Regions from separate parts of the Streptomyces griseoviridis genome, predicted to be linked through region 2. Evidence: predicted binding sites of a transcription regulator. Region 2 holds the regulator's gene; the other holds the start of a gene.
What was found. Region 2 encodes HrcA, which represses chaperone genes, less so after heat shock. Its sites were predicted from a motif close to TTNGCACTCNGNNNNNCNGAGTGCNAA; they were not measured.

Region 1 (15,226 bases), 1.2 Mb from region 2:
ACGCCTCGTACGCCTGGAGCTCGCCGGTGCGGCCGTCGAGTACCTTCCGCGCCCAGAGCGGGTCCTGGAGCAGCGCGCGGCCGACGGCGACCAGGTCGTACTCGTCGCGCTCCAGGGCGTCGAGCAGGTCGTCGATGCCCCGGGTCGAGGAGCCCTCGCCGCGGAACGCCGAGAAGAAGTCGCCGTCGAGGCCGACCGAGCCGACGGTGACGACGGGCCTGCCGGTGAGCTTCTTGGTCCAGCCCGCGAGGTTGAGGTCGGAGCCGTCGAACTCGGGCTCCCAGTAGCGGCGGGTGGAGGCGTGGAAGGCGTCGACGCCCGCGGCGGCCAGCGGCGCGAGGATCGCCTCCAGCTCCTGCGGGGTCTCGGCGAGCCGCGCCTGGTAGGCGTCCTGCTTCCACTGCGAGTAGCGGAACAGGATCGGGAACCCGGCGGAGACCTTCTCGCGCACGGCGGCGACGATCTCGGCGGCGAACTTCGTGCGGGCGACCGGGTCGCCGCCGTAGGAGTCGGTGCGGCGGTTGGTGCCCGCCCACAGGAACTGGTCGAGGAGGTAGCCGTGGGCGCCGTGCAGCTCGATGCCGTCGAAGCCGATGCGCTCGGCGGCGGCCGCCGCCTCGGCGAACGCGTCGATGACGTCGTCCAGGTCGTCCTGGGTCATGGCCCTGCCGGTGGGCTCGTCGGCGCCGATGCGCAGCCCGGAGGGGCCGACGGCGGGGGCGTCGGCGAACGGCGGCTGGCCCTGCTCGCGGACCATGCCGATGTGCCACAGCTGCGGGACGATGGTGCCGCCCGCCGCGTGCACCTCAGCGGCGACCTTGGCCCATCCGGCGAGCTGCTCCTCGCCGTGGAAGCGCGGGATGCTGTCGCTCAGCCCCGCGGACGGGTGCCCGACGTAGGTGCCCTCGGTGACGATCAGGCCGACGCCCGCGGCGGCGCGGCGGGCGTAGTACGAGACGACGTCGTCGCCCGGGATGCCGCCCGGGGAGAACTCCCGCGTCATGGGCGCCATCACGATCCGGTTCGGGACCGTGAGGCCGTTCAGGGAGACGGGCCGGGAGAGGATCTCGGCGGCGCGGGAGGGGGCGGAGGGTGTGACGCTCACGTGGGGGCTCCTGGTGGCGAGGTAAGGGCCGTGAGGACCGCGGTCACGGACCGGCGGCGGGCGGTCGGCCGGCGGTCCGGTGCCGCCGACCGGGCGGTATATGCACACGCATCGACCACCTCCCCCCTCAACGGCACGGCCCGGCCCGCCATTCCGCCCCAGGAGCCCCGGACGTGTGATCCAGGCCACTCCGCACCGGCCGAGTCGCGGGCGGCCCGCACGCCGCGGCCACCGGTTCGGGTGCCGCTCGGCCGATGCGCCCTCCCGTCCCGCGCCCATGTGGAAGGGTCCGGCCCATGACGACGTCCCCGCAGCGATGGCTGCCCCGCGAAGAATGGATCAAGACCCAGCCACAGGCCCTGCTCGCGTCGTGCGTCCTGCTGCGGGACCCCCGGGGCCGGATGCTGCTGCTGCGCTACGGTCCGGGCCAGCCCGCCTCCGGCACCTGGTGGCTGCCCGGCGGGATGCTCGACCCCGGCGAGGACCCGTGGACGGCGGCGCGGCGCGAGGTCGGCGAGGAGACCGGCCTCGCGGTCGGGGGAGCGCCGAGGCTGATCGGCGTCGACCACCGCGCGGACGTCGGGGGCACGGGGCCGGTGCTCGACTGCTTCTTCGACGGCGGCACCGTCGGGGAAGAGGCCCGGGTCCGGCTCAGCGCCGAGCACGACGGGCACGCCTTCGTCGGCGTCGACGAGCTGGCGGGGCTCGCCCTCACCGGGCCCGTCCGCACCCTGGAGGCGCTGTGCGCCGCCGCCCTGGGCGGGAGCGTCGCGTATCTGCGGGAGGGGCTGCCGCACGAGGCGGCCGGCGTCGGCGGCTGACCGGAAACGCCCGAGGGCGGCACCCTCCGCTCACGCGGGGAGTGCCGCCCTCGGTCGGTACGACGGGACGGACCGATCCTCGGAAGGATCAGAAGTCCATGTCACCGCCCGGCATGCCGCCCGGGGCCGCGGCGGCGGCCTTCTCCGGCTTGTCGGCGATGACGGCCTCGGTGGTGAGGAACAGCGCGGCGATCGACGCGGCGTTCTGCAGCGCGGAGCGCGTCACCTTCGCCGGGTCGATGATGCCCTCGGCGATCATGTCGACGTACTCACCGGTCGCGGCGTTCAGGCCGTGGCCGACGGGAAGGTTGCGCACCTTCTCGACGATGACGCCACCCTCGAGACCACCGTTGACGGCGATCTGCTTGAGCGGGGCCTCCAGGGCGAGCTTCACGGCGTTGGCGCCGGTCGCCTCGTCACCCGTCAGCTCCAGCTTCTCGAAGACCGAGGAGGCCTGGAGCAGGGCCACGCCACCACCGGCGACGATGCCCTCCTCGACGGCCGCCTTCGCGTTGCGCACGGCGTCCTCGATGCGGTGCTTGCGCTCCTTCAGCTCGACCTCGGTCGCGGCACCGGCCTTGATGACGGCGACGCCACCGGCGAGCTTCGCCAGGCGCTCCTGGAGCTTCTCGCGGTCGTAGTCGCTGTCCGAGTTCTCGATCTCGGCGCGGATCTGGTTGACGCGGCCCTGGACCTGGTCGCTGTCACCGGAGCCGTCGACGATCGTCGTCTCGTCCTTGGTGATGACGACCTTGCGGGCGCGGCCGAGCAGGTCGAGACCGGCGTTCTCCAGCTTGAGGCCGACCTCCTCGGAGATGACCTCGCCGCCCGTGAGGATGGCGATGTCGCCGAGCATGGCCTTGCGGCGGTCGCCGAAGCCCGGGGCCTTGACGGCGACGGACTTGAAGGTGCCGCGGATCTTGTTGACGACCAGCGTCGACAGGGCCTCGCCCTCGACGTCCTCAGCGATGATCAGCAGCGGCTTGCCCGACTGCATGACCTTCTCCAGGAGCGGGAGCAGGTCCTTGACGGAGCCGATCTTGGAGTTGGCGATGAGGATGTACGGGTCGTCGAGCGACGCCTCCATCCGCTCCATGTCGGTGGCGAAGTACGCCGAGATGTAGCCCTTGTCGAAGCGCATGCCCTCGGTGAGCTCAAGCTCGAGACCGAAGGTCTGCGACTCCTCGACGGTGATGACGCCTTCCTTGCCGACCTTGTCCATGGCCTCGGCGATCAGCTCGCCGATCTGGGTGTCGGCGGCGGAGATGGAGGCCGTCGAAGCGATCTGCTCCTTGGTCTCGACATCCTTCGCCTGCTCGAGCAGGGCACCGGAGACGGCCTCGACGGCCTTCTCGATACCGCGCTTGAGGGCCATCGGGTTGGCGCCGGCGGCTACGTTGCGCAGGCCCTCCTTGACCAGGGCCTGGGCGAGAACGGTGGCGGTGGTCGTGCCGTCGCCCGCGACGTCGTCCGTCTTCTTGGCGACTTCCTTGACCAGCTCGGCGCCGATCTTCTCGTACGGGTCCTCGAGCTCGATCTCCTTGGCGATGGAGACACCATCGTTGGTGATCGTGGGGGCGCCCCACTTCTTCTCGAGGACGACGTTGCGGCCCTTGGGGCCGAGCGTCACCTTGACGGCGTCCGCGAGCTGGTTCATGCCGCGCTCGAGGCCGCGCCGCGCCTCCTCGTCGAACGCGATGATCTTGGCCATGTGAAGTGGTCCCTCCAGGACTGGGGGTGATTCCTTCGGACCGCGCCCGCGCCCGCGACGGACGGCCTGCCGGCCTCGTGGTTCCTTGCCCCACACGGCCTGCGGGCCTCACCGACCCGGTCCTCGTTGTCACTCTCACCTTCAGAGTGCTAACGCCAATGATTAGCACTCGACCCATGCGAGTGCAAGCGCCCCCGGGGGATCGGTCGGCGGTGACGCGGCGGGCGGACGCCGTCGATCACGCCGCGCGCCCGGCGCGCACGACGGGCGCGCGGGACAGGTGCGCGGCTCGCGCGCGCGGAAGGCGCGCAGGCCGAAGGGCCCGCACCCCGGGAGGTACGGGCCCTTCAACAGAAGACGTCGCTTGCGGCTGGTTCGGTTGGTCGCGCGATCAGGCGGTGACGCGAACCATGTCGGCCTGCGGGCCTTTCTGACCCTGCGAGATCTCGAATTCCACCCGCTGGCCCTCTTCCAGGGTGCGGTAACCGTCCATCTGGATCGCGCTGTAGTGGACGAAAACATCCGCACCACCGTCGACCGCGATGAAGCCGTACCCCTTCTCCGCGTTGAACCACTTGACGGTGCCCTGAGCCATGCCTAACTCCCCTATTACTGGCCCTTGCACAGATCCGCACTTCGCGGATCCGGGTCAGACCTCACCCCCCATTGGCACTGGGGGCGTGCGCCGGAACGCGTCGACCGCGGCCGAATGTATCTGCCCGACTGCCGTCTGCAACAGGTCAATCGGACGAGAATTCTGGACGGAAGGGGTCCGGAATGTTGCGAGAATTCAACCCAATTCGGGGCAAGTCGGGCCCGACAAAAGGCACAGAACACGCAAAATACCCGCACACTTTGGCTACTTCTTGTCGCGGCGGAAGCCGGAACTCAGGGGCGCGTCACGCGCGGAATGGTGCGGGTTCCCCAACTCTACCGCGCTCAACCCTACAGAATTGCCCCCTCCGTTTCTCTCACGGAGGGGGCAATTCGATGAACTCTCGGTGATCGGCGTTACCCTAGGTAACAAAACCGGTCGACCGGCCTGTCAGCCGCCGGCGACGGCCGGGATGATGGAGATGCCCGCGCCGTCCGGGGTAGCCGTCTGGAGCCCCTGCTCGAAGCGGACGTCGTCGTCGTTGACGTAGACGTTCACGAACCGGCGCAGCGCGCCCTGGTCGTCGAGGACCCGGGCGGAGATGCCCGCGTGGTTCTTCTCCAGGTCGGCGATGACCTCGCCGAGGGTCGCGCCCTCGGCGAGGACCTCGGCCCGGCCGCCCGTGTAGGTGCGCAGGATGGTCGGGATGCGGACGGAGACGCTCATGCGAGGCCAGCCTCTCGGAAGGAGTCGAGGTTCGGGCGGATGGTGGCGGTCAGGCCGGTGCCGGCCACCGCGTCGAGGGTCTTGAGGCCGTCACCGGTGTTCAGCACGACGGTGGTGAGCGACGGGTCGAGGAGACCGGCGTCGATCAGCTTCTTCGTGACGCCGACGGTCACGCCGCCCGCCGTCTCCGCGAAGATGCCCTCGGTGCGGGCGAGCAGCTTGATCGCGTCCACGACCTGCTCGTCCGTGACGTCGTCCACGGCGCCGCCGGTGCGGCGGGCGATGTCGAGGACGTAGGGGCCGTCGGCCGGGTTGCCGATGGCGAGCGACTTGGCGATGGTGTTCGGCTTCTGCGGCCTGACCACGTCGTGGCCCGCCTTGTAGGCCACCGACACCGGGGAGCAGCCCTCGGCCTGCGCGCCGAAGATCTTGTAGGGCCGGTCCTCGACCAGGCCCAGCTTGATCAGCTCCTGGAGCCCCTTGTCGATCTTGGTGAGCTGGGAGCCCGAGGCGATCGGGACGACCAGCTGGTCGGGCAGCCGCCAGCCGAGCTGCTCGCAGATCTCGTACGCCAGGGTCTTGGAGCCCTCCGCGTAGTAGGGCCGCAGGTTGACGTTGACGAAGCCCCAGCCCTCGCCGGCCGGGTCGCCGATCAGCTCGGAGCAGAAGCGGTTCACATCGTCGTAGTTGCCTTCGATGCCGATCAGCTCGCCGCCGTAGACGGCGGCCATGACGACCTTGCCCTGCTCCAGGTCGTGCGGGATGAACACGCAGGAGCGGAAACCGGCCCGCGCGGCGGCGGCGCCGACCGCGCCGGCCAGGTTGCCGGTGGAGGAGCAGGACAGGGTGGTGAAGCCGAAGGCGCGGGCCGCCTCGAGGGCCTGGGCGACGACCCGGTCCTTGAAGGAGTGGGTCGGGTTGCCCGAGTCGTCCTTCACGTACAGGCCGCCGGTGACGCCCAGCTCGCGGGCCAGGTTGTCGGCGCGCACGAGCTTGGTCCAGCCCGGGTTGATGTTGGGCTTCTCGGCCACGTCGGCGGGGACGGGCAGCAGCGGCGCGTAGCGCCAGATGTTCGCGGGTCCCGCCTCGATCCGCTTGCGCAGTTCCTCGGTGTCGTACGCGGAGAAGTCGTAGGCGATCTCCAGCGGCCCGAAACACTCCTCGCAGGCGAAGACCGGACCGAGGGGCACCCGGTGGCCGCACTCCCGGCAACTCAGCGCGGCGGCGGGCCCAAGGTCTACGGTGGGGTTCGTGGCGGTTTCGGCAGTCTGCACAGCCATGTGAGGCGAGGCCCTTTCTCCTCATCTTCCTCACGACGCGTTTCGCCGTGAGACGGATTTGGCACCTTCCCGAGCCGGGAGCCTCGCGTGATGATCAACAGTGATCCACGAGACCGGCTGGAGGGTTGCCGGGGCTTCATCGGGCCGTTTCCCTCTGCCCCTCTGGATGAGCGGTATGCGGTTGTGTCTGCTGTTGTGGGCGCCGGTGGACCCCGACATGCGATGGTCACCAGCGTTGTTCAAGACTGTAACCGAAGGCCAGGACAGTTGAGATAGTCGTCCGAACCGCGAGATGGATCACACGATCCGCTCGCCGAGTGAACGCTAAGGAGCCGCGCACTGTGCTGAACGAAGTCGAGCGCTGGCTGACCACCCGCTCCTGGTCCGTGACCGATCGCCCGCTGCACCGCGTCCTGGCCGCCAAGCGCGCCACAGGGCAGACGGTCAGCGTGGTGCTGCCCGCGCTCAACGAGGAGGAGACCGTCGGCGACATCGTCGCCGTCATACGGCACGACCTGATGCGGCAGGTCCCGCTGGTCGACGAGATCGTTGTCGTCGACTCCGGGTCGACCGACCGCACCTCCGAGGTGGCCGCCGCCGCGGGCGCCCGGGTCGTGCACCGCGACGAGATCCTGCCCCGGCTGCCCGCCGTGCCCGGCAAGGGCGAGGTGCTGTGGCGCTCCCTGCTGGTCACCAGCGGGGACATCGTGTGCTTCGTCGACGCCGACCTCAAGGAGTTCTCGTCCGACTTCGTGCTCGGCATCGTGGGGCCGCTGCTCACCGAACCCGGGGTCGATCTGGTCAAGGCGATGTACGACCGTCCGCTGCGCGGCGCCGCCGGGCAGGGCGGCCGGGTCACCGAGCTGATGGCCCGCCCGCTGCTGAACATGCACTGGCCGCAGTTGGCCGGTTTCGTACAGCCGCTCGGCGGTGAGTACGCGGCCAGGCGCTCGCTGCTCGAACAGCTGCCGTTCCCGGTCGGGTACGGCGTGGAGCTGGGGATGCTGGTCGACGCGCTGCACCTGGTGGGCCTCGACGCCCTCGCCCAGGTCGACGTCGGGGTGCGCGTCCACCGCCACCAGGACGGCCAGGCGCTGGGCCGGATGGCCGCCGCGATCTACCGGACCGCGCAGCTGCGGCTGGCCCGCGGCCATCTGATCCGGCCCGCGCTCACCCAGTTCGAACGCGGCGAGGACGGATTCGAGCCGCGCACCTACTCGGTGGACACGGAGGAGCGGCCGCCGATGACGGAGATCGCCGAGTACGCGGCCCGCAAGGTGGCCTGAGCGCCGCCCGCGTTACCCGGATCACCGTTCGTATACGTCCTCACCTGGCCGCGTCCGTACGTTTGAGCGTTTCCGGGCGTGGCTAGGTTGAGGCGTATGGCTCCCTCCCCCGACGCCGCAGCCCAGGTGCTGGTCGCGTCCAACCGCGGTCCGGTCTCGTACGACGTTCAGGACGACGGGACGCTCGCCTCCCGGCGCGGCGGCGGCGGACTCGTCTCAGGGCTCTCGGCCATCGGGCCGGACGCGGACGCGCTCTGGGTCTGCGCGGCGCTCTCCGACGGCGACCGCGAGGCGGTGCGGCGCGGGGTCGGCGAGGACGGCGTGCGGATGCTGGACATCCCGGCGGACGTGTACGCCGACGCCTACAACGGCGTCGCGAACTCGGTGCTCTGGTTCGTCCACCACATGCTGTACCAGACGCCCGTCGAGCCGGTCTTCGACGCGGAGTTCCGCCGCCAGTGGGCGTCGTACGAGAGCTACAACCGGGCCTTCGCCGAGGCGCTCGCCGAGTCGGCGGCCGAGGGCGCCGCGGTGCTGGTGCAGGACTACCACCTGAGCCTGGTGCCCGGCATGCTCCGCGCGCTCCGCCCCGATCTGCGGATCGGGCACTTCTCGCACACCCCGTGGGCGCCGCCCGAGTACTTCAGGATGCTGCCCGACGACATCGCCGAGCAGCTGCTGCGCGGGATGCTCGGCGCCGACCGGCTCGGCTTCCTCACCGAGCGGTGGGCCGCCGCCTTCCGGGCCTGCTGCGCGGACCGGGTCGGCGGCCTCGGCACCACCGAGACCGGGGTGCACGGGCTGGGCGCCGACGCGGACTTCCTGCGCCGCCGCGCGCACGAGGCGGACGTCGAGGAGCGGATCGTCGCGCTGCGCGAGGAGGTCGGCGCGGGCCGCCGGACGATCGTGCGGGTGGACAGGACCGAGCTGTCGAAGAACATCGTGCGCGGCCTGCTCTCCTACCGGCAGCTCCTCGACGAGCGGCCCGAGTGGCGGGAGCGGGTCGTGCACGTGGCGTTCGCCTATCCGTCGCGGCAGGACCTCGCGGTGTACCGGGAGTACACGGCGGAGGTGCAGCGGCTGGCCGAGGAGATCAACTCCGGGTACGGGACGGCGTCCTGGACCCCGGTCGTGCTCCATGTGAAGGACGACTTCGCGCGCTCGCTGGCCGCGTACCGGATCGCCGACGTGGCGCTCGTCAACCCGATCCGCGACGGCATGAACCTGGTCGCCAAGGAGGTGCCCGTGGTCTCCGACGAGGGGTGCGCGCTGGTGCTCTCCCGGGAGGCGGGGGCGTTCGAGGAGCTGGGCGAGGACGCGCTCGTGGTGAACCCCTACGACGTGACGGCGACCGCCCGCGCCCTGCACGAGGCGCTGACGATGCCCAAGGCGGAGCGCGCGGAGCGCGCCAAGCGCCTGTCGGCCGCGGCGACGGCGCTGCCTCCCTCGCAGTGGTTCCTCGACCAGCTGAACGCGCTGCGGGGCCCGCTGGGCTGATCGGGGGGCGGGCCCCGGCGGGCGGTCAGGCCAGGTGGTGGGCGAGGGTGCGCAGCAGGGTGACCAGGCCGTGCGGTCCCTCGACCACCAGGTCGGAGCGGTCGCGCAGCTCGGTCACCTCGTCGCTGCCGCTGCACACCAGCAGGCCGGGGGTGCCGTCGGAGCGGAGTTTGTCGACGGCCGCGAAGGCGGGGAGGTCGCCGAGGTCGTCGCCGCCGTAGAGGACGGACGTCGCGGAGAGCCGGTGGACGTGGTCCAGGAGGGCGACGCCCTTGTCCATGCCGGGCGGGCGCAGCTCCAGGACCATCCGGCCGGGTTCGACCACGAGGCCGTGCCGGGCGGCGAGGTCGGTGAGGGGGGCGCGCAGCGCCTCGAAGGCGGCCTGCGGGTCGCCCGCCCTGCGGGTGTGGACGGCGACGGCCCGGCCCTTCTCCTCGATCCAGGTGCCGCGCCAGGCGCCGATGCTGTCGAGGAAGCCGGGCAGTTCGGCGCGGACGGAGGCCACCCCGGGGTGCGGGGCGGGGGCGGTGACCTCGCCGGTCGCGGCGTCCCAGCGTTCGGCGCCGTAGTGGCCGAGGACGATGAGGTGTTCGAGTCCCGGCACCCCGGCGAAGCCGCCGTGCCGGACGGCGACGGCGGCCGGGCGGCCGGTGACGACGGCGACGGAGGCCACCTTGGGGGCGAGGGCGGCGAGCGCGGCCACCGCGTCCGGGTGGGCGCGGGCCTGTTCGGGGTCGGGCACGATCGGGGCGAGCGTGCCGTCGAAGTCGAGGGCGATCACCGCGCCGGCGGGGCGGGCGAGGATGGCGTCGAGTCCCTCGCGTCCGGCCGCGGTGGCCGGCGTCGGCAGAGGGGCCGGGGTTGGCATGGAGTGCGTCGAGTCCGTGTGGCTGCCCATGGGGCGACCCTAGCCGGGTGGCGCGGGGCGCAGCCATGGCTCAGGGGCGCGCGGCCGGATCGTCAGCGCTCCGACCGGCGTCTGTCGCGCACCCGCCGGAGCCGGTTCACGGTGACCGGGTCATGGGCCAGGGCCCGCCGGTCGTCGAGGAGGGCGTTGAGGAGCTGGTAGTAGCGGACGGGGGCGAGGCCCAGCTCCTCGCGGATGGCGCGTTCCTTGGCGCCGGGGCCCGTGAAGCCCCGGCGTTCGAGCGCGAGAACGGCCCGTTCCGTGCGGCCGAGTCCGGATGCGTCGTCCATACCCGGCACGGTAGCGCCCGCCACTGACAGGCTCTAGCTGCGGCTGTCCGCCTTGGTCGCCGTCGATTCGAGGCCGCCGAGGACCCTGGCCGGGTCGCTGCCGGGGGCGACGGCCTCGCCTATGTGCTTCTTGACGGCCGCCGCGACCTCGGCCCACGAGGTGCGGCCGACCGGGTAGGTCTCGGACTGGGGCAGGGCGTCGAGGAACGGCTTGAGGCCGGCGTCCCGCTCGCCGACGCTCATCGCCTCGGAGGCGGAGTTGGTGACGGGCAGCAGGTCGTACTCGCGGGAGAAGTCGAGGACGTTCTCCTCGCTGTAGACGAAGTCGAGGAACTCGCCGACCTGCCGGGCGTGGCCGTTCTGCTTGAAGGCGGTCATCCAGTCGGCGACGCCCATGGAGTACTTGCTCGGGCCGTTGTGTCCCGGCATCCGGACCATGCCGTAGTCGACGCCCCCCTTCTTCGCCATCTTCATCAGCGAGGGGTGGCCGTTGAGCATGCCGACGTCGCCGTCGGCGAAGGCGCTGAACGCGGCGGCGCGGTTGAGCTTGCCGGGGGCGACGGGGCCGGTGAGGCCCTTGTCGACGAGTTCGTCCTTGAGCCAGGTGAAGGTGGCGACGTTCTCGGTGGAGTCGAGGCCGTAGGTGCCGAAGGAGTCGGTGTAGCCGCCGCCTCCGCTCAGCAGCCACTGCATGGTCTCGGCCTGGGCCTCCTCGGGGCCGAGCGGCAGGGCGTAGGGGTAGGAGACGCCCTCGGCCTTGAGGGCGGCGGCGTCGGCTGCCAGGTCCTTCCAGGTCTGCGGCGGGGTGAGGCCGGCCTTCGAGAAGAGGCCCTTGTTGTAGAAGAGGAGGCGGGTGGAGGCGGCGAACGGCATCCCGTACTGGACGTCCTTGACCCGGCCCGCGGTGGCGAGCTGGGAGGCGAAGTCGGCCTGGGTGGAGATGGAGAGGAGGTCGTCGGCCTGGTAGAGGAGGTTCTTGGCGGCGTAGTCGGCGTAGGAGCCGATCTGGGCCATGTCGGGGGCCTGTCCGGCGTCGACGAGTTCCTTGACCTTGCGGTCGACGTCGTTCCAGGAGTAGACGGTGACGTCGACCTTCACGCCCGAGTGGTTGCTCTCGTAGCTGTCGGCCACCCGGCTCCAGTACTTCTGGGAGCTGTTGGCGGCGGAGTCGCCGTACTCGGCCGCCACCAGCTTCAGGGTGACGTCCTCGGAGCCGCCGGTGAGGCCGCAGCCGCCGAGCACCGCCGTCAATCCGAGGGCGGAGCCCGCCGCGATCGTTCCTGTCCTGCGTCGCTGCCGCCGCTGCACCGCTGTTGCCCCACCCTGCTGTCGCACTGTTCGATAAATGAACCACAAGGTCTACACCACGTGAGTGGACTAGACCTCTTGTGGGTAGGAGGGTCACACTGTCCTGCGTGAGACATGTCATCGCCCTCGATGTGGGCGGCACCGGGATGAAGGCCGCCCTGGTCGGGGCGGACGGCGAGCTGCTGCACCGGGCCCGCCGGGCGACCGGCCGCGAGCGCGGCCCCGACGCGGTCGTCGAGTCCATCCTCGGCTTCGCCGCCGACCTCGCCGCGCACGGCGCCGAGCACTTCGGCGAACCCGCCTCGGCCGCCGGCGTCGCCGTCCCCGGCATCGTCGACGACCGGCTCGGCATCGCCGCCTACTCCGCCAACCTGGGCTGGCGGGACGTACCCCTGCGCGACCTGCTCAGCGCCCGGCTGGCCGGCGTCCCGGTCGCCCTCGGCCACGACGTGCGCACCGGCGGCCTCGCCGAGGGCCGGATCGGCGCGGGCCTCGGCGCCGACCGCTTCCTGTTCGTGGCGCTCGGCACCGGCATCGCGGGCGCCATCGGCGTGGCGGGCCGGGTGGAGGCGGGCGCGCACGGGTTCGCGGGCGAGATCGGCCACATCGTCGTCCGGCCCGGCGGCGCCCCCTGCCCCTGCGGCCAGCACGGCTGCCTGGAGCGGTACGCGTCCGCCGCCGCCGTCAGCGACGCCTGGGCCGCGGCCACCGGGAACCCGGAAGCGGACGCGGCGGAGTGCGCGCGCGCCGTCGTGTCCGGTGACCCGAACGCCGTACGGGTCTGGCGGGACGCCGTCGACGCGCTCGCCGACGGGCTCGTCACCGCGCTCACCCTCCTCGACCCGCGCACCCTGATCATCGGCGGCGGGCTCGCGGAGGCGGGCGAGACCCTGTTCGCGCCGCTGCGGGAGGCCGTCGAGGCGCGGGTCACCTTCCAGAAACTCCCGTCGATCGTCCCCGCCGCCCTCGGGGACACCGCCGGATGCCTCGGTGCCGGGCTCCTCGCCTGGGATCTCCTCGAAACCCCTGACCGTACGGAGGTAACCAGCTGATGGCCCCCACCCAAGTCCTCGCCGGTGCGCAGGTGGTCCTGCCCACCGGGACCGTGACCGACGGCCGCGTCATCGTCGAGGGCACCCGGATCGCCGGGAGCGCTCCCGGCGACGCGGCCACCGTCGACCTGAGCGGCCACTGGCTGGTGCCCGGCTTCGTCGACCTGCACAACCACGGCGGCGGCGGCGCCGCCTTCTCCGGCGGCGCCGAAGCCGCCCTGACCGCCGTCGCCACCCACCGCGCGCACGGCACGACGACGCTGGTCGCCTCCACCGTCACCGACGACATGGACGTCCTGGTGCGGCAGGCCGGGCTGCTGAGCGAGCTGGCCGAGCAGGGCGACATCGCCGGCATCCACTTCGAGGGCCCGTTCATCTCGCCGTGCCGCAAGGGCGCGCACTCCGAGGCGCTGCTGCGCGACCCGGACCCGGCCGAGGTCCGCAAGCTGGTCGACGCGGCGCGCGGACAGGCCCGCATGGTCACCCTGGCCACCGAACTGCCGGGCGGCGTCGACGCGGTGCGCCTCCTCGCCGACCAGGGCGTGATCGCGGCGATCGGGCACACCGACGCCACCTACGAGCAGACCGTCGAGGCCATCGACGCGGGCGCGACCGTCGCCACCCACCTCTTCAACGCGATGCCGCCGATCGGCCACCGCGCCCCGGGCCCGATCACCGCCCTCCTGGAGGACGAGCGGATCACCGTCGAGCTGATCAACGACGGCACCCATCTGCACCCCGCCTCCCTCCAGTTGGCGTTCCACCACGCGGGCGCCGACCGGGTCGCGTTCATCACCGACGCCATGGACGCGGCGGGCAGCGACGACGGCCGCTACCAGCTCGGCCCGCTGGAGGTCGAGGTCAGCGAGGGCGTGGCCCGGCTGGTCGACGGCGGTTCCATCGCGGGCTCGACTCTCACCCTGGACCGCGCGTTCAAGCGCGCGGTGACGGTGGACCGGCTGCCGGTCGGGGACGTGGTGGCCGCGCTGTCCGCCAACCCGGCCCGGCTGCTCGGGCTGTACGACACGGTGGGCTCCCTCGATCCGGGCAAGTACGCGGACCTGGTGCTCCTCGACGCCGACTTCGACCTCAAGGGCGTGATGCGCAGGGGCAGTTGGGTGGTCGACCCCGGGCTCGGCTGACCCGCGCCCGGCCTGGCCGATACCCGCCACTGGGCCTGGCCACCGTCTCTTTGACATGATCAGGCCGTCGAAGAACAGTCCAGGAGGTCGACGAGAGTGCTTGTGACGGTCACGCTGAACACCGCGCTCGACATCACCTACGGGGTGCCGCGCCTGCTCCCGCACGCCAGCCACCGGGTCACCGAGGTGTCCGAACGGCCCGGCGGCAAGGGGCTGAACGTGGCCCGGGTGCTCGCCGCGCTCGGCCACCCGGTGACGGTGACCGGCTTCGCGGGCGGCGCCACCGGGGCCGTCGTGCGGGACCGGCTCGCCACCGTCGGGGGGCTGGTGGACGCGCTGGTGCAGGTCGCGGAACCCACCAGGCGCACGGTCGCCGTGGTCGACGCGACGACCGGTGACACCACGCAGCTCAACGAGGCGGGCCCGCAGATCAGGCCCGCCGAGTGGGCCGCGTTCCAGGGGCTCTACCAGGAGCTGCTGGCGTCGGCCTCGGCGGTGGCGCTCTGCGGGAGCCTGCCGCCGGGCGTCCCGGTCGGCGCGTACGCGGTGCTGGTGCGGGCGGCCAGGTCGGCGGGGGTGCCGGTGCTCCTCGACACCAGCGGGGAACCGCTGCGCCGCGGGGTGGCCGCGCGGCCCGACCTGATCAAGCCGAACGCCGACGAGCTGGCCGAGCTGACCGGCTCCCACGACCCGACCCGGGCCACCCGGGACGCGCGCGGGCGGGGCGCCCGCACGGTCGTCGCGTCGCTCGGCACCCGGGGGATGCTCGCGGTGACGCCCGAGGGCCGCTGGCGGGCCGTCCCGCCGGCCCGGGTCGACGGCAATCCGACCGGCGCGGGCGACTCCGCGGTGGCGGGGCTGCTGTCGGGGCTGGTCGAGGGGCTCAGCTGGCCCGAGCGGCTGGTCAGGGCGGTCGCGCTGTCGACGGCGACGGTGCTGGCACCGGCGGCCGGTGAGTTCGACGCGGACGCCTACCGGGAGCTGCTGGGGCGGGTCGCGGTGACGCGGGAGAGCGGCGCGAGCGGCGCCGCCAGGACCGCTACTCCTTGACCTGGCCCTTCTTCAGCCAGAGCTGGTCGAGCAGGACGTTGCACTTGTCGCCGTCCTGGCAGGAGAGCGAGATCGTGTTGGTGCCCTTGGTGAGGGTGGGCCAGGCGAAGGTCTTCGTCCACCCCTTCTCCAGGTCGCCGTCCTTGGCGTGGGCGAAGTTGCCGAGGTTCAGCTTGCTGCCGAACGGCTTGCCGTTGACGGTGAGCGTCATCGACTGGTCGTCGTCGGCGGTGCTGTAGCGGGCGAAGACCGTGTAGGTCCCGTCCGAGGGGATGCCGTTGACGGTCCAGGTGACCGAGGCGCCCGCCTGGTTGAGGCCGCTGACGTAGACGCCGCCGTCGGCCGAGGCGCCCTTCACCTCCGACGCCGTCGAGGCGCCGGAGCCGAGGTTGAGCGCCTTCGCGTCGATCTCGGGCAGCTCGCCCTCCGAGACGCTGCTGCTCGCCGAGGTGCTCG
Region 2 (15,226 bases):
CCCTGGGTCTCCACCGTGATCGAGCGGGACATGTCGCCCTGCGCCACCGCGGAGGCCACCTCGGCGATCGCGCGGACCTGGGTGGTCAGGTTCGACGCGAGTTCGTTCACGTTGGTCGTCAGCCGCTTCCAGGTGCCGTACACGCCCTCCACCCGTGCCTGGCCGCCGAGTTGGCCCTCGGAGCCGACCTCGCGGGCCACCCGGGTGACCTCGGAGGAGAACGACGACAGCGTGTCGACCATCGTGTTGATGGCCGTCTTCAGCTCCAGGATCTCGCCGCGCGCGTCCACGTCGATCTTCTTCGACAGGTCGCCGTTGGCGACGGCCGTGGTGACCTGCGCGATGTTGCGCACCTGCGAAGTGAGGTTGTCCGCCATGTAGTTGACGTTGTCCGTCAGGTCACGCCACACCCCGGACACGCCCAGCACCTGGGCCCGGCCGCCGAGTCTGCCGTCCGTGCCGACCTCGCGGGCCACCCGGGTCACCTCGTCGGCGAAGGCCCGCAGCTGCTCCACCATCGTGTTGACGGTGTCCTTCAGTTCGAGGATCTCGCCGCGCGCGTCCACGGTGATCTTCTTCGACAGGTCGCCGTTGGCGACGGCGGTGGTGACCTGCGCGATGTTGCGGACTTGCGAGGTCAGGTTCAGCGCCATGAAGTTGACGTTGTCGGTGAGGTCCTTCCAGACCCCGGAGACCCCGCGCACCTGCGCCTGCCCGCCGAGGTTGCCCTCGGTGCCGACCTCGCGGGCGACGCGGGTGACCTCGTCGGCGAAGGCGGAGAGCTGGTCGACCATGGTGTTGATGGTCGACTTCAGCTCCAGGATCTCGCCCTTCGCCTCGACGGTGATCTTCTTGCCGAGGTCGCCCTGCGCCACCGCCGTCGACACCAGGGCGATGTTGCGGACCTGCGAAGTGAGGTTGTCGGCCATGAAGTTGACGTTGTCGGTCAGGTCCTTCCAGACCCCGGAGACCCCGCGCACCTGGGCCCGCCCGCCGAGGTTGCCCTCGGTGCCGACCTCGCGGGCGACGCGGGTGACCTCGTCGGCGAAGGCGGAGAGCTGGTCGACCATGGTGTTGATGGTCGACTTCAGCTCCAGGATCTCGCCCTTCGCGTCGACCGTGATCTTCTGGCTGAGGTCGCCGTTGGCGACGGCGGTGGTGACCTGCGCGATGTTGCGGACCTGCGAGGTCAGGTTCGACGCCATGAAGTTGACGTTGTCGGTGAGGTCCTTCCACACCCCGGACACCCCGCGCACCTGGGCCCGCCCGCCCAACTGCCCCTCGGTGCCCACCTCGCGGGCCACCCGGGTCACCTCGTCGGCGAAGGCGGAGAGCTGGTCCACCATCGTGTTCACGGTGAGCTTCAGCTCCAGCAGCTCACCGGTCGCCTCCACCGTCACCGTCCGGGTCAGGTCGCCGCGCGCCACCGCCGTCGTCACCAGCGCGATGTCCCGCACCTGGGCGGTCAGCCGGGCCGCCATCGTGTTGACCGCCTCGGTCACATCGCGCCAACTGCCCGACAAGCCCTGCACCTTGGCCCGGCCGCCGAGCCGCCCCTCGGTGCCGACCTCGCGCGCCACCCGCGTCACCTCACCGGTGAACAGCGACAGTTGGTCGACCATCTTGTTCACGGCACGGGCGAGGCGCCGCAGATCGCCCCTCAACTGCCGGTTCCCGTCGTGCAGATCGACCCGCTGGGTCAGGTCGCCGCCCGCCACCGCGTCCAGCACCCGGGTCGCGTTGGCGGCCGGCGCCACCAGCGCGTCCAGGAGCTGGTTCACATCGCTCACCCGGGACGCCCACGCGCCCTGACCCGGACTGGCCGAAAGCCGCTCGTCCAGCCGCCCGTGCCGGACCAACTCCCTTTTCACCCGCTGCGTCTCGCCGTTGAAGTGCGTCGTGCGGTCCATGATCTGGTTGAAGACGGCCGTGAGTTCGGCCACCATCCCCTGGCCGGTCTCCGGCACCTTCCTGAAGTCGCCGTCCCGTGCGGCGGTCATCGCGGCGAGCAGCGGGCGCAGCTCGGACGCTCGGATCCGGTCAGGAATCCGCTCGTCCTCGATCAGACGCGTAGCACGGTTCTCACTCATGACGGCCCACTTCGGTAACTCGGCGCTTATGGGCGTGGCCAGTCTGTCACTCTGTCGCCATCGACTGAGGCGTATTCGCGCGAACCGTTCGGGGAGCTGTCCATGGGGGCCATTCCGACGCAACGGGAGGCTGGTTCCGGTGGTTCCGGCGCTCCCGACGCGTCCGCGCAGGGGGACGCGGGCGCGCGCGCCCGCACCCGGGCGACCCTGCCGGGCAGTCCCCTCGCGCCCGGGTCGGCGCGCGTCCTGGTGCGGGCCGCGCTCGCCGAGTGGGCCGCCTCCGCCGTCCCCGGCGCCGAGCACCTCACCGGCAGGCTCGCCGACGACGCGGTGGTCGTCGTCAGCGAACTCGTCACCAACGCCGTCGTGCACGCGGGCACCGACGTGGAGCTGGCCTGCCGCCTGGAGCCCGACACGGGCGCGCTCGTCATCGAGGTCGGCGACCACCACCCCTCCCGGGCGCCCCGCGACACCGAACCCTCCTACGAGGCACCGGAGCACGGCCGAGGACTGCGGCTGGTCGCCGCCCTCGCCGAGTCCTGGGGCGTCACCTACCGCAGGGGCGCCAAGACGGTCTGGGCGCGGCTCGTGGCGGAGGGCCCGCCGGGCGAGGGGACCGGCCCGGAGGAGACCGGGCGGCAGCGGGACGGCAACGGCGCGCCGGACGACGAGATCAGGCCGTTCGACGGGCGGGACGTCCTCGCCCGCGGCCTCAAGGTCGCCGAGAGCCTCGCCCCCGAGCCGCCCGCCGCGGGACGCGACCGGGACTGGCTCAACCGGGGCGCCCTGTCCTTCCTCGCCGAAGCCTCCGACCTGCTCGCGGGACAGCTCGACGAGAACCTGGTCGCCGCCCTCACCGGGCAGCTCATCGTGCCCAGGCTCGCCGACTGGTGCGCCGTCTGGCTCGAGGACGAGGCCACCGCGCGCGGCGGTTGGCCCGGCGACGGCGCCGCCGGCGAGGGCGCCCGCCTCGCCCGGGTCTGGCACGGCAGCGAGAACCGCATCGAGGAGCTGCGCCGCGCCCTGGAGAAGGACCCGCCGCACCCCTTCGAGAGCGACCACGGCGGGCCCGTCCCCTACCCGTGGCCTGGCGAGGCGCTCGGGGCCCGCGAGGAGCTGGGCGCGGCCCTCGCCTACCGGCTGGTGGCCGGCGGCCGGCCGCTGGGCACGCTCGTCATCGGCCGCTCCGGGCTGACCCGCTTCCCCGACGAGATCACCGGCCTGGTCGAGGACCTCAGCCGCCGGGTGGCGCTCGCCGTCGGCGCGGCCCGCCAGTACGCCAGGCAGGCCACTATCAGCCAGGTCCTGCAACGCGGCCTGCTGCCGGTGGCCGTCGCGGAGATCCCCGGGGTGCGCAGCGCGCTGGTCTACGAACCCTGCGACCAGGGCGGCCCGAGCGGCGACTTCTACGACCTGTTCCCCGGCGGCGACGGCCGCTGGTGCTTCGCCATCGGGGACGTCCAGGGCAAGGGCCCCGAGGCCGCCGTCGTCATCGGTCTGGCCAGGCCCTGGCTGCGGCTGCTGGCCCGCGAGGGCTACCGGGTCGCCGACGTCCTCGACCGCCTCAACCGGCTGCTCCTCGACGACGCGACGGAGGCCGCCGACGCCGCCGCCCGCGCCCTCGCCAGGCCCGCCACCCCGGGCGACGGCCCGCAGACCCGGTTCCTCTCGCTGCTCTACGGCGAGCTGCGGCCCTTCGACGGCGGGATCCGCTGCACCCTCGCCTCCGCGGGGCACCCGCTGCCGCTGCTGCTCGGCCCGGCGGGCGACGTCCGCACGGTGGCGAGGCCGCAGACCCTGCTCGGGGTCGTCGACGACGAGACGTACACGAGCGAAACGTTCGAGCTGCGGACCGGGGACACCCTGCTCTGCGTCACCGACGGCGTCACCGAGCGCCGCTCGGGCGCACGCCAGTTCGACGACGGTGACGGGCTCGCGACCGCCCTCGGCGGCTGCGCGGGCCTGAGCGCCGAACTCGTCGCGGAACGCATCAGGCGCCTGGTCCACGAGTTCGGACCGAGGCCACCGGTGGACGACCTCGCGCTCCTGGTCCTCCAGGCCGAGTGACCGGCCCGCGCCGCGCGTGCTGGACAATGGAGGGCATGCCTTCCGCACTCCCCGACGGCGAACCGGTCCCCGACGACGGCGCCCTGCCCGCCGCCGCGCTGGCCGGCGCCGCCGACCGCCCCCTCGGGTTCTACCTGCACGTCCCCTACTGCGCGACCCGCTGCGGCTACTGCGACTTCAACACCTACACGGCGACCGAGCTGCGCGGCACGGGCGGTGTCCTCGCCTCCCGCGACAACTACGCCGACACCCTGACCGACGAGGTCCGCCTGGCCCGCAAGGTCCTCGGCGACGACCCGCGCCCAGTCCGCACGGTCTTCGTCGGCGGCGGCACGCCCACCCTGCTGGCCGCCGCCGACCTGGTGCGGATGCTGGCGGCGGTCCGTGACGAGTTCGGGCTCGCGCCGGACGCCGAGATCACCACCGAGGCGAACCCCGAGTCGGTGGACCCCGCCTACCTGGCGGCGCTGCGGGAGGGCGGCTTCAACCGGATCTCGTTCGGCATGCAGAGCGCCCGGCAGCACGTCCTGAGGATCCTCGACCGCACCCACACCCCCGGCCGCCCCGAGGCGTGCGTCGCCGAGGCGCGGGCGGCGGGGTTCGAGCACGTGAACCTGGACCTGATCTACGGCACCCCCGGCGAGTCCGACGACGACTGGCGGGCCTCCCTCGACGCCGCCATCGGCGCCGGGCCCGACCATGTCTCCGCCTATGCCCTGATCGTCGAGGAGGGCACCGGGCTGGCCCGCAGGATCCGCCGCGGCGAGGTCCCGATGACCGACGACGACGTGCACGCCGACCGCTATCTGATCGCCGACGAGACGATGGCCGCGGCCGGGTTCGACTGGTACGAGGTGTCCAACTGGGCCACCTCGGAGGCGGCCAGGTGCCTGCACAACGAGCTGTACTGGCGGGGCGCCGACTGGTGGGGCGCGGGCCCCGGCGCCCACTCCCACGTCGGCGGGGTGCGCTGGTGGAACGTCAAGCATCCCGGCGCGTACGCGGCGGCCCTGGCGTCGGGGCGCTCGCCCGGCGCGGGCCGCGAGCTGCTCTCGGACGAGGACCGGCGGGTGGAGCGGATCCTGCTGGAGCTGCGGCTCGTCGAGGGCGTCCCGCTCGCCCTGCTGAGAGCCGAGGGACTCGCCGCCGCGGGCCGGGCCCGCGCCGACGGGCTCCTGGAGAGCGGCCCCTACGACGAGGGCCGCGCGGTGCTCACCCTGCGCGGCAGGCTCCTCGCGGACGCGGTGGTCAGGGACCTGGTGGACTGACCCGCCGCTGCCGGCCGGGCCCCTCGCTGCCGGCCGGGTCGCCGGGCCGCCGAGGTCACGGCCTCGCGCGGCCGTCAGGCCGGGGCCGTCACGAAGTCGATCAGCTCCTCCACCCGCCCGAGCAGCGCGGGCTCCAGGTCCTTGTACGAGTGCACCCGGCCCAGGATGCCCTGCCAGGCCGCCCCGGTGTTCTCCGGCCAGCCCAGGGCCCGGCACACCCCCGTCTTCCAGTCCTGGCCGCGCGGCACCCGGGGCCACGCCGTGATCCCCACCGACGACGGCTTCACCGCCTCCCAGATATCGATGTACGGGTGGCCGACGACCAGCGCGTCCTCGCTGGTCACCTGCTCGGCGATGCGCCACTCCTTGGAGCCGGGCACCAGGTGGTCCACCAGGACGCCGAGCCGGGCGTCGGGTCCCGGCGCGAACTCGGCGACGATCGCCGGGAGGTCGTCCACACCCTCCAGGTACTCCACGACCACGCCCTCCACGCGCAGGTCGTCGCCCCACACCCGCTCGACCAGCTCCGCGTCGTGCCGGCCCTCGACGTAGATGCGCCCGGCGCGGGCCACCCGGGCGCGGGCGCCGGGGACGGCCACCGAACCCGACGCGGTGCGGGTGGGCCTGGCCGGCCCGGACGCCGGCCTGACGAGCGTCACCACCCGGCCCTCCAGCAGGAAGCCACGCGGTTCCATCGGGAACACCCGGTGCTTGCCGAAGCGGTCCTCCAGGGTCACCGTGCCGGCCTCGCAGCGGATCACCGCCCCGCAGAACCCGGTGGCCGGCTCCTCCACCACGAGACCGGGGTCGGCGGCGATCTCGGGCACGGGCTTGGACTTCTTCCACGGCGGAGTCAGGTCCGACGAGTACGGGCGCATTCGCACGACGATAGGAGAAGCCGGGCCCGGACGGCGAGCCGCCTCACCGCGACACGCCGAAACGCGTTGCCAGCGCGTCCCGCTGGGCCCGCACGAACGCCGCGTCCACCACCGCGCCGTGACCGGGCACGTACAGCGCGTCCTCGCCGCCCAGCGCGAGCAGCCGGTCGAGCGCGGCGGGCCAGCGGGCCGGCACCGCGTCCTGACCTGCCTGCGGCCGCCCCGACTCCTCGACCAGGTCGCCGCAGAACACCACGGGCGGCGCTCCCGGCACCAGCACCGCCAGATCGTGCCCGGTGTGCCCGGGACCCACGTCCGCGAGCAGCACCCGCGTCCCGCCGCCGAGGTCCACGGCCAGCTCCCCGGCCACGGCACGCAGAGGCGGCACCGGGGCGTCGGCGGCCTCCCGCGCCACCCGCGGGTCCAGGCCCTCGCGCACCGCGTCCGCCCGCAGCTCCTCCGGGTCGGCGCGCCACCCGCCGGCCGCCCCCGCCGCCCCGAACACCGCCGCGTCCGCGAACGCCGCCGCCCCGAGGACGTGGTCGAAGTGCGGGTGGGTCAGCGCGAGATGGGTCACACGCCGGCCGGCGAGCGCCTCGGCCCGCTCCCGCAGCAGCGCGCCCTCCGCGAGCCCCGAACCGGCGTCCACCACCAGCGCCGCGCCCGCCCCGACGACGAGGCCCGCCGTGCAGTCCCACCCCGGCAGCCGGCACCGTCCGACGCCTTCCCGCAGCCGTTCCCACCCCAGCCCTTCCCAAGTCACCTTCATACGGTGACGCTAGCGGTGGCACAGGTCGGGGTCGTCCGACCTTGCCCCCGGTGCACCCGTGCGCCGTACACTGGCCCGGGGGGCGCTGGCACTCGCGCCCGCTGAGTGCCAGGCCGGTGCTCGCCGGTGCCGGCCGGTGCCACGGAGACGACTACTGGAGGTGTGCGCGATGCTGAGCGAGCGGAGGCTCCAGGTACTGCGTGCCATCGTCCACGACTACGTCGGGACCGAGGAGCCGGTCGGTTCGAAGGCGCTCACCGAGCGGCACAACCTCGGGGTCTCGCCCGCGACCGTGCGCAACGACATGGCCGCGCTGGAGGACGAGGGCTTCATCGCCCAGCCGCACACCAGCGCCGGGCGCATCCCCACCGACAAGGGCTACCGGCTCTTCGTCGACAAGCTGGCCGGTGTGAAACCGATGACGGGCCCCGAGCGGCGCGCCATCCACAGCTTCCTCGACGGCGCCGTCGACCTGGACGACGTCGTCGCCCGCACGGTGCGGCTGCTCGCGCAGCTGACCCGGCAGGTCGCGGTCGTGCAGTACCCGTCGCTGACCCGGTCCACGGTCCGGCACGTGGAGCTGCTGTCGCTGGCGCCGGCCCGGCTGATGCTGGTCCTGATCACCGACACCGGCCGGGTCGAACAGCGGCTGGTGGACTGCCCGGCGCCGTTCGGCGAGTCCTCGCTCGCCGACCTGCGGGCGCGGCTCAACAGCCGGGTCGCGGGCCGGCGCTTCACCGACGTCCCGCCGCTCGTCGAGGACCTCCCCGAGGCCTTCGACGTCGAGGACCGCGGCACCGTCTCGACGGTGCTCTCCACCCTGCTGGAGACGCTCGTCGAGGAGAACGAGGAGCGGCTGATGATCGGCGGCACCGCCAATCTCACCCGCTTCGGGCATGACTTTCCTCTCGTGATCCGCCCGGTCCTGGAGGCCCTGGAGGAACAGGTCGTCCTCCTCAAACTCCTGGGCGAGGCGGGGGATTCGGGCATGACCGTACGCATCGGTCACGAGAACGCCTACGAGGGACTCAACTCCACGTCCGTGGTCTCGGTCGGCTACGGTTCGGGCGGCGAGGCAGTCGCCAAGCTCGGCGTGGTCGGACCGACCCGCATGGATTACCCGGGAACGATGGGAGCGGTACGCGCAGTGGCACGGTACGTCGGACAGATCCTGGCGGAGTCGTAAGTGGCCACGGACTATTACGCCGTTCTCGGCGTGCGCCGCGACGCGTCGCAGGATGAGATCAAGAAGGCCTTCAGGCGGCTCGCGCGCGAGCTGCATCCGGACGTGAACCCGGATCCGAAGACCCAGGAGCGGTTCAAGGAGATCAACGCCGCCTACGAGGTGCTCTCCGACCCGCAGAAGAAGCAGGTCTACGACCTCGGCGGCGACCCCCTCTCGCAGGCGGGCGGCGGCGCGGGCGGCTTCGGCGCCGGCGGCTTCGGGAACTTCTCGGACATCATGGACGCGTTCTTCGGCACGGCGTCGCAGCGCGGACCGCGCTCGCGCACCCGCCGCGGCCAGGACGCCATGATCCGGCTGGAGATCGAGCTGGACGAAGCGGCCTTCGGCACCACGAAGGACATCCAGGTCGACACCGCGATCGTCTGCGCGACGTGCAGCGGCGAGGGCGCGGCCCCCGGCACCACCGCCCAGACCTGCGACATGTGCCGCGGCCGCGGCGAGGTGTCCCAGGTGACCCGGTCCTTCCTCGGCCAGGTCATGACGTCCCGCCCCTGCCCGCAGTGCCAGGGCTTCGGCACGGTCGTCCCGACCCCGTGCCCGGAGTGCGCGGGCGACGGCCGGGTCCGCTCCCGCCGCACCCTGACGGTGAAGATCCCGGCCGGTGTCGACAACGGCACCCGCATCCAGCTCGCGGGCGAGGGCGAGGTCGGCCCCGGCGGCGGCCCCGCAGGTGACCTCTACGTCGAGATCCACGAGCTGCCGCACTCGATGTTCCAGCGGCGCGGCGACGACCTGCACTGCACGGTCACCATCCCGATGACGGCGGCGGCCCTCGGCACCAAGGTGCCGCTGGAGACGCTCGACGGCCTGGAGGAGGTCGACATCAGGCCCGGCACCCAGTCGGGCCAGTCGATCCCGCTGCACGCCCGCGGTGTCACGCATCTGCGCGGCGGCGGGCGCGGCGACCTCATCGTGCACGTCGAGGTGCAGACGCCGACGAAGCTCGACCCCGAGCAGGAGCGGGTGCTGCGCGAGCTGTCCAAGCTGCGCGGCGAGGAGCGGCCGCTCGGCCAGTTCCAGCCGGGCCAGCAGGGCCTGTTCTCGCGGCTGAAGGACGCCTTCAACGGACGCTGAACGACCCCGGACGGGCCTTCTCCCAGCGGCTCTCGCCGGGGGCAAGGCCCGATTCGGACTTGCCGGGAGGACGTGACAACATGCCGTCATGTCCTCCCCGCTGACCGATCTCTTCCCGCATCCGATCGTGCAGGCCCCGATGGCGGGCGGTGTCTCCGTCCCGCAGCTCGCCGCCGCCGTGTCCGAGGCCGGCGGGCTCGGTTTCCTCGCCGCCGGGTACAAGACCGCCGACGGCATGTACCAGGAGATCAAGCAGCTCCGCGGGCTCACCGGCCGCCCCTTCGGCGTGAACCTCTTCCTGCCGCAGCCCGAGTACGCCGACCCGTCGGCGGTCGAGGTGTACGCCCATCAGCTGGCCGGCGAGGCCGCCTGGTACTCGACCGAGCTGGGCGACCCGGACAGCGGCAGGGACGACGGCTACGACGCCAAACTGGCGGTGCTCCTCGACAACCCGGTCCCGGTGGTGTCGTTCCACTTCGGCGTGCCGCGGCCGGACGCCCTGGAGTCGCTGCGCCGGGCCGGGACCTTCACCCTGGTCACCGTGACCACCGCGGAGGAGGCCCTCGCCGTGGAGCGGGCCGGCGCCGACGCGGTGATCGCGCAGGGCGTGGAGGCGGGCGGCCACCAGGGCACCCACCGCGACCTGCCCGAGCTGGACGGCTCGGGGCTCGGCCTGCTGGCGCTGATCGCGCAGATCAGGGAGACCGTCGCGCTGCCGATCGTCGCCGCGGGCGGCATCATGCGCGGCCACCAGATCGCCGCGGCCCTCGCCTCGGGCGCGACCGCCGCCCAGCTCGGCACGGCGTTCCTCGCCACCCCCGAGTCGGGCGCCCACGCCCTGCACAAGCAGGCGCTGACCAATCCGCTCTTCGTGCGCACCGAGCTGACCCGCGCCTTCTCCGGGCGCCCGGCGCGCGGCCTGGTCAACCGGTTCCTGCGCGAGCACGGCCCGTACGCGCCGGCCGCCTACCCGGAGGTCCACCACCTCACCTCGCCGCTGCGCAAGGCCGCCGCGAAGGCCGGGGACGCGCAGGGCATGGCGCTGTGGGCGGGGCAGGGCCACCGGATGGCAAGGGAGCTGCCCGCGGGACAGCTCGTCGAGGTGCTCGCCGCCGAGGTCGAGACGGCCAGGGCCGCGCTGTCGGCCGGGGGCGGCGCGCGATGACGGCGCCGGTGTTCGTGGTCGACTCGCTGGCCGGGGTGGGCGCGGGGGACGCCGGGTTCGTGCTGGAGGGGCCCGAGGGGCGGCACGCGGTGTCCGTGAAGCGGCTGCGGCCCGGCGAGGGCGTCGTCCTCACCGACGGGCGCGGGCGCTGGACCGAGGGCGTGGTGCGGGCTGCCGAGGGCAAGGACCGGCTGGTCGTCGGCGAGTTGGCGGAGGTCGCCGAGGAGCCCGTCGCGGCGCCCCGGATCACCGTCGTGCAGGCGCTGCCCAAGGGCGACAGGGGCGAGGTCGCCGTGGAGACCATGACCGAGGTCGGCGTGGACGCCGTGGTGCCCTGGCAGGCGTCCCGCTGCATCACCCAGTGGCGCGGCGAGCGCGGTCAGAAGGCGCTCGCCAAGTGGCGGGCCACCGCGCGGGAGGCGGGCAAGCAGTCCCGCCGGGTGCGCTTCCCCGAGGTCGCGGAGGCGGCGACGACCAAGCAGGTGGCGGCACTTCTGGCCACCGCCGACCTCGCCGTCGTCCTGCACGAGGACCGCGACTGGCCCAGCGCGCCGCTGGCCACCGCCGAACTCCCCGCCGACGGCGCGATCGTGCTCGTCGTCGGACCCGAAGGGGGCGTCTCCGCCGAGGAGTTGGCGCTGTTCGCCGAGGCGGGCGCGCGGGCCTGCCGGCTGGGACGCAGCGTGCTGCGCACCTCCACCGCGGGGACCGCCGCGACGGCCCTCCTCCTGGGCCGCACCGGCCGCTGGTCCTGACCTCCCGAACTCCCGTACGGCGGGCCGCGGGTGACGGTCCGGCGGCTCCGGAGGCCGGGGGCGCGCGACCGCACCGCGGTCTGCGCGGGGGCGCCCCCGTGGCCGTATGCGCTCTACCGCCGCGGGCCGGACGGTGGGACGCTGCCGTGCATGGCGGCATCGACAGCGTGGACGCGGCGCCCGCGGGGACGGCGGGTCGCCGCCGCGGTGTGCCTGGTGACGGCGGCCGTGGGCGCCGCCACGGCGTGCGACCCGGGCGCCATGAGCTCCGCGACCGTGGCGTACACCACCGACCAGACCGCGACCAAGGAACTGCAACGCCGGCATGTCACCGTCCAGTGGCTCAACTGCACCGGCGACTACGGCGGCAAGAACACCCCCACGCCGTCCGCCGGCGAGACCACCGTGGTGAGCGTCGACTGCACGGGGCAGACCAAGGACGGCAAGGACATCACCGTCACCGGCCGGGTCACCCGCGCGATCGACGGCGCCTGCGTGCGCGGCGACCTGACCGCCAAGGTCGGCGGCAGGCAGGTCTTCCACGTGAGCGGGCTCGGCGACTGCGACGCCACCCCCTCGCCGATCGCCAACCCCACCTACGGCGGCGGCACTCGGCCCACGGTCACGGTCACCGTCACCAGGACCCTCTGGTGCAGGAGCGATCCGCAGTGCTGGCCGGTGGAGGGCAAGTAGCGCCGATCAGGCCGCCGTCGGAGAAGTGATCGAAACCGCTGTCCCCACGGCCCGCCGCTGCATAGGGTGATCGGGTGACCCAGTCCGCAGCCCCCGCGTATCTCCGGTTCCCGCACCCGCACGGCGACCTGGTGGCGTTCACCGCCGAGGACGACGTCTGGCTCGCGCCCCTCGACGGTGGCCGCGCCTGGCGGGCCAGCTCCGACAACGTCCCCGTCGGCCAGCCGCGCATCTCGCCCGACGGCACCACCCTCGCCTGGACCTCCACCCGCGACGGCGCACCCGAGGTGCATGTCGCGCCGGTCGACGGCGGACCCGCCACCCGCCTGACGTACTGGGGCAGCCGCCGCACCCAGGTGCGCGGCTGGACCCCCGAGGGACACGTCCTCGCGATCACCACCCACGGGCAGCCGTCGTCGCGCCGCAGCTGGGCGCGGGCGGTCCCGCTGGACGGCGGCCCCGCCACCACCCTGCCCCACGGCCCGGTCGGCGACGTCGCGTTCGGCCCCGCCACCGTGCTGCTCTCCGCGCCGATGGGCCGGGAGGCCGCCTGGTGGAAGCGGTACCGGGGCGGCACCGCGGGCAAGTTGTGGATCGACCGCGAGGGCGACGGCGAATTCACCCGCCTGCACCAGGAGTTGGACGGCAACCTGGAGAGCCCGGTGTGGGTGGGGGAGCGGATCGCGTTCCTCTCCGACCACGAGGGCGTCGGCGCCGTCTACTCCTCCCTCGCCGACGGCTCCGACCTGCGCAGGCACACCCCCGTCGACGGCTTCTACGCCCGCCATCTCGCCGGTGACGGCAGCCGGTTGGTGTACAGCTCGGCCGGGCTGCTGTACCTCCTCGACGACCTCGACGGCAGCGCGCCGCGCCCCCTCGACATCCGGCTCGGCGGCTCCCGCACCGACCTCCAGCCGTACCCGCTGAACGCCTCCCACTGGTTCGGCGCCGCCGACCCCGACCACACCGCGCGCGGCAGCGCGGTCGCCGTCCGCGGCGCCGTCCACTGGATCACGCACCGCGCGGGCCCCGCCCGCGCGCTCGCCGCCCGGCCCGGCGTCCGGGCCCGGCTGCCCCGGGTCTTCCGCGCCGACGGCGAGGAGTGGGTGGTCTGGGTGACGGACGCCGAGGGCGACGACGCCCTGGAGTTCGCGCCCGCCACCGGCACCGCCCCGGGCACCAGCCCGCGCAGGCTCGCCGCGGGAGCGCTCGGCCGGGTCCTCGCCCTCGCGGTCGCCCCCGACGGCGGCCGGGTCGCCGTCGCCACCCACGACGGCCGGGTGCTGCTGGTCGAACGGGACAGCGGCGAGGTCCGCGAGGTCGACCGCAGCGACGACGGCGACGTCTCCGGGCTCGTCTTCTCACCCGACTCGACCTGGCTCGCCTGGTCCCACCCCGGCCCGCGCCCGCTGCGCCAGCTCCGGCTGGCCAACACCACCGACCTCACCGTCACCGAGGCGACCCCGCTCCGGTTCCGTGACTGGTCACCCGCGTTCACCCTGGACGGCAAGCACCTCGCGTTCCTGTCCGCGCGCGCCTTCGACCCCGTCTACGACGACCACGTCTTCGACCTCGCGTTCGTGGCCGGCGCCCGCCCGCACCTGATCACCCTCGCGGCGACCACCCCGTCCCCGTTCGGGCCGCAGCGGCACGGCCGGTCCTTCGACGCGCCGGACAAGGACGAGACCCCGGACAGCGAGGGCACCCCCGCCACCCGCGTCGACCTCGACGGGCTCGCCGACCGGATCGTGCCGTTCCCCGTCGAGGCCGCCCGCTACTCCACCCTGCGGGCCGCGAAGGACGGCGTGCTGTGGCTGCGCCACCCGGTGCGCGGGGTCCTCGGCGCCTCCAGGGCCACCCCGGACGACCCGGACCCCAAGAGCGCCCTGGAGCGCTACGACCTGGCCCAGCAGCGCATCGAGCACCTCGCCTCGGACGCCGACCACTTCGCCGTCAGCGGCGACGGCAAGCGCGTCCTGCTGTGGACCGACGGCAAGCTCAAGGTCGTCCCCAGCGACCGGCGGGCCTCGGGCGACGACGACAGCGACAGCAACATCACCGTCGACCTCGGCCGGATCAGGCAGACCGTCGACCCGGCCGCCGAGTGGCGGCAGATGTACGACGAGGCCGGCCGCCTGATGCGGGACAACTTCTGGCGGGCCGACCTCGGCGGCGTCGACTGGGACGGCGTCCTGGACCGCTACCGGCCCGTCCTCGAACGGGTCGCCACCCACGACGACCTGGTCGACCTGCTCTGGGAGGTGCAGGGCGAACTCGGCACCTCGCACGCCTACGTCACCCCGCGCGGCGGCCACGGCGGCGACCGGCAGGGCCTGCTCGGCGCCGACCTGTCCCGGCACGAGGACGGCAGCTGGCGGGTGGACCGGGTGCTGCCCGCCGAGACCTCCGACCCCGACGCCCGCTCCCCGCTCGCCGCGCCCGGCGTCGCGGTACGCCCGGGGGACGCGGTCGTCGCCGTCGGCGGCCTGCCCGTCGACCCGGTCACCGGACCGGGGCCGCTGCTGACCGGCACCGCCGGCAAGCCGGTCGAGCTGACCGTGCTGCCGGCCGGCGGCGGCGACGCCCGGCACGCCGTCGTCGTCCCGATCGCCGACGAGGAGCCGCTGCGCTACCACGCCTGGGTCGCCGACCGGCGGGCCTACGTCCACGAACGGTCCGGCGGGCGCCTCGGCTACCTGCACGTGCCGGACATGATCGGCTCCGGCTGGGCGCAGCTCCACCGCGACCTGCGGATCGAGGTGGCCAGGGAGGGCCTGGTCGTCGACGTCAGGGAGAACCGCGGCGGCCACACCTCGCAGCTCGTGGTGGAGAAGCTGGCCCGCCGGATCGTCGGCTGGGACCTGCCGCGCGGCCTGCGCGCCTCCAGCTACCCCGAGGACGCGCCGCGCGGCCCGGTGGTCGCCGTCGCCGACGAGTTCTCCGGCTCCGACGGCGACATCGTCAACGCGGCGATCAAGGCCCTCGGGATCGGGCCGGTCGTCGGCACCCGCACCTGGGGCGGCGTGGTCGGCATCGACAGCCGCTACCGGCTGGTCGACGGCACCCTGGTCACCCAGCCCAAGTACGCGTTCTGGCTGGAGGGTTACGGCTGGGGCGTGGAGAACCACGGGGTCGACCCGGACGTCGAGGTGGTGCAGCGCCCGCAGGACCACGCGGCGGGCCGCGACACCCAGCTCGACGCGGCGATCGCTCTCGCCCTC

Region 1: the regulator HrcA is predicted to act here: its motif matches at 3,800-3,826, upstream of groL (chaperonin GroEL).

Annotation. Positions count from the first base shown of each region.
Region 1 covers NZ_CP029078.1:4,164,163-4,179,388, forward strand. Annotated here, with positions in the region: gene DDJ31_RS17555 (NADH:flavin oxidoreductase) at 1-1,105, opposite strand, end outside; gene DDJ31_RS17560 (NUDIX hydrolase) at 1,402-1,926, shown strand; gene groL (chaperonin GroEL) at 2,015-3,637, opposite strand; gene DDJ31_RS17570 (cold-shock protein) at 4,029-4,232, opposite strand; gene DDJ31_RS17575 (MoaD/ThiS family protein) at 4,683-4,958, opposite strand; gene thrC (threonine synthase) at 4,955-6,238, opposite strand; SAM riboswitch class I at 6,257-6,411, opposite strand; gene DDJ31_RS17585 (glucosyl-3-phosphoglycerate synthase) at 6,580-7,524, shown strand; gene DDJ31_RS17590 (alpha,alpha-trehalose-phosphate synthase (UDP-forming)) at 7,621-9,021, shown strand; gene otsB (trehalose-phosphatase) at 9,047-9,919, opposite strand; gene DDJ31_RS17600 (DUF3263 domain-containing protein) at 9,982-10,218, opposite strand; gene DDJ31_RS17605 (ABC transporter substrate-binding protein) at 10,252-11,526, opposite strand; gene DDJ31_RS17610 (ROK family protein) at 11,634-12,578, shown strand; gene nagA (N-acetylglucosamine-6-phosphate deacetylase) at 12,578-13,720, shown strand; gene DDJ31_RS17620 (1-phosphofructokinase family hexose kinase) at 13,817-14,770, shown strand; gene DDJ31_RS17625 (carbohydrate-binding protein) at 14,760-15,226, opposite strand, start outside.
Region 2 covers NZ_CP029078.1:3,012,594-3,027,819, reverse strand. Annotated here, with positions in the region: gene DDJ31_RS12540 (HAMP domain-containing protein) at 1-2,000, opposite strand, end outside; gene DDJ31_RS12535 (ATP-binding SpoIIE family protein phosphatase) at 2,193-4,157, shown strand; gene hemW (radical SAM family heme chaperone HemW) at 4,193-5,425, shown strand; gene DDJ31_RS12525 (DUF3097 domain-containing protein) at 5,500-6,303, opposite strand; gene DDJ31_RS12520 (MBL fold metallo-hydrolase) at 6,347-7,072, opposite strand; gene hrcA (heat-inducible transcriptional repressor HrcA) at 7,242-8,258, shown strand; gene dnaJ (molecular chaperone DnaJ) at 8,259-9,392, shown strand; gene DDJ31_RS12505 (nitronate monooxygenase) at 9,481-10,557, shown strand; gene DDJ31_RS12500 (16S rRNA (uracil(1498)-N(3))-methyltransferase) at 10,554-11,312, shown strand; gene DDJ31_RS12495 (hypothetical protein) at 11,463-12,005, shown strand; gene DDJ31_RS12490 (S41 family peptidase) at 12,080-15,226, shown strand, end outside.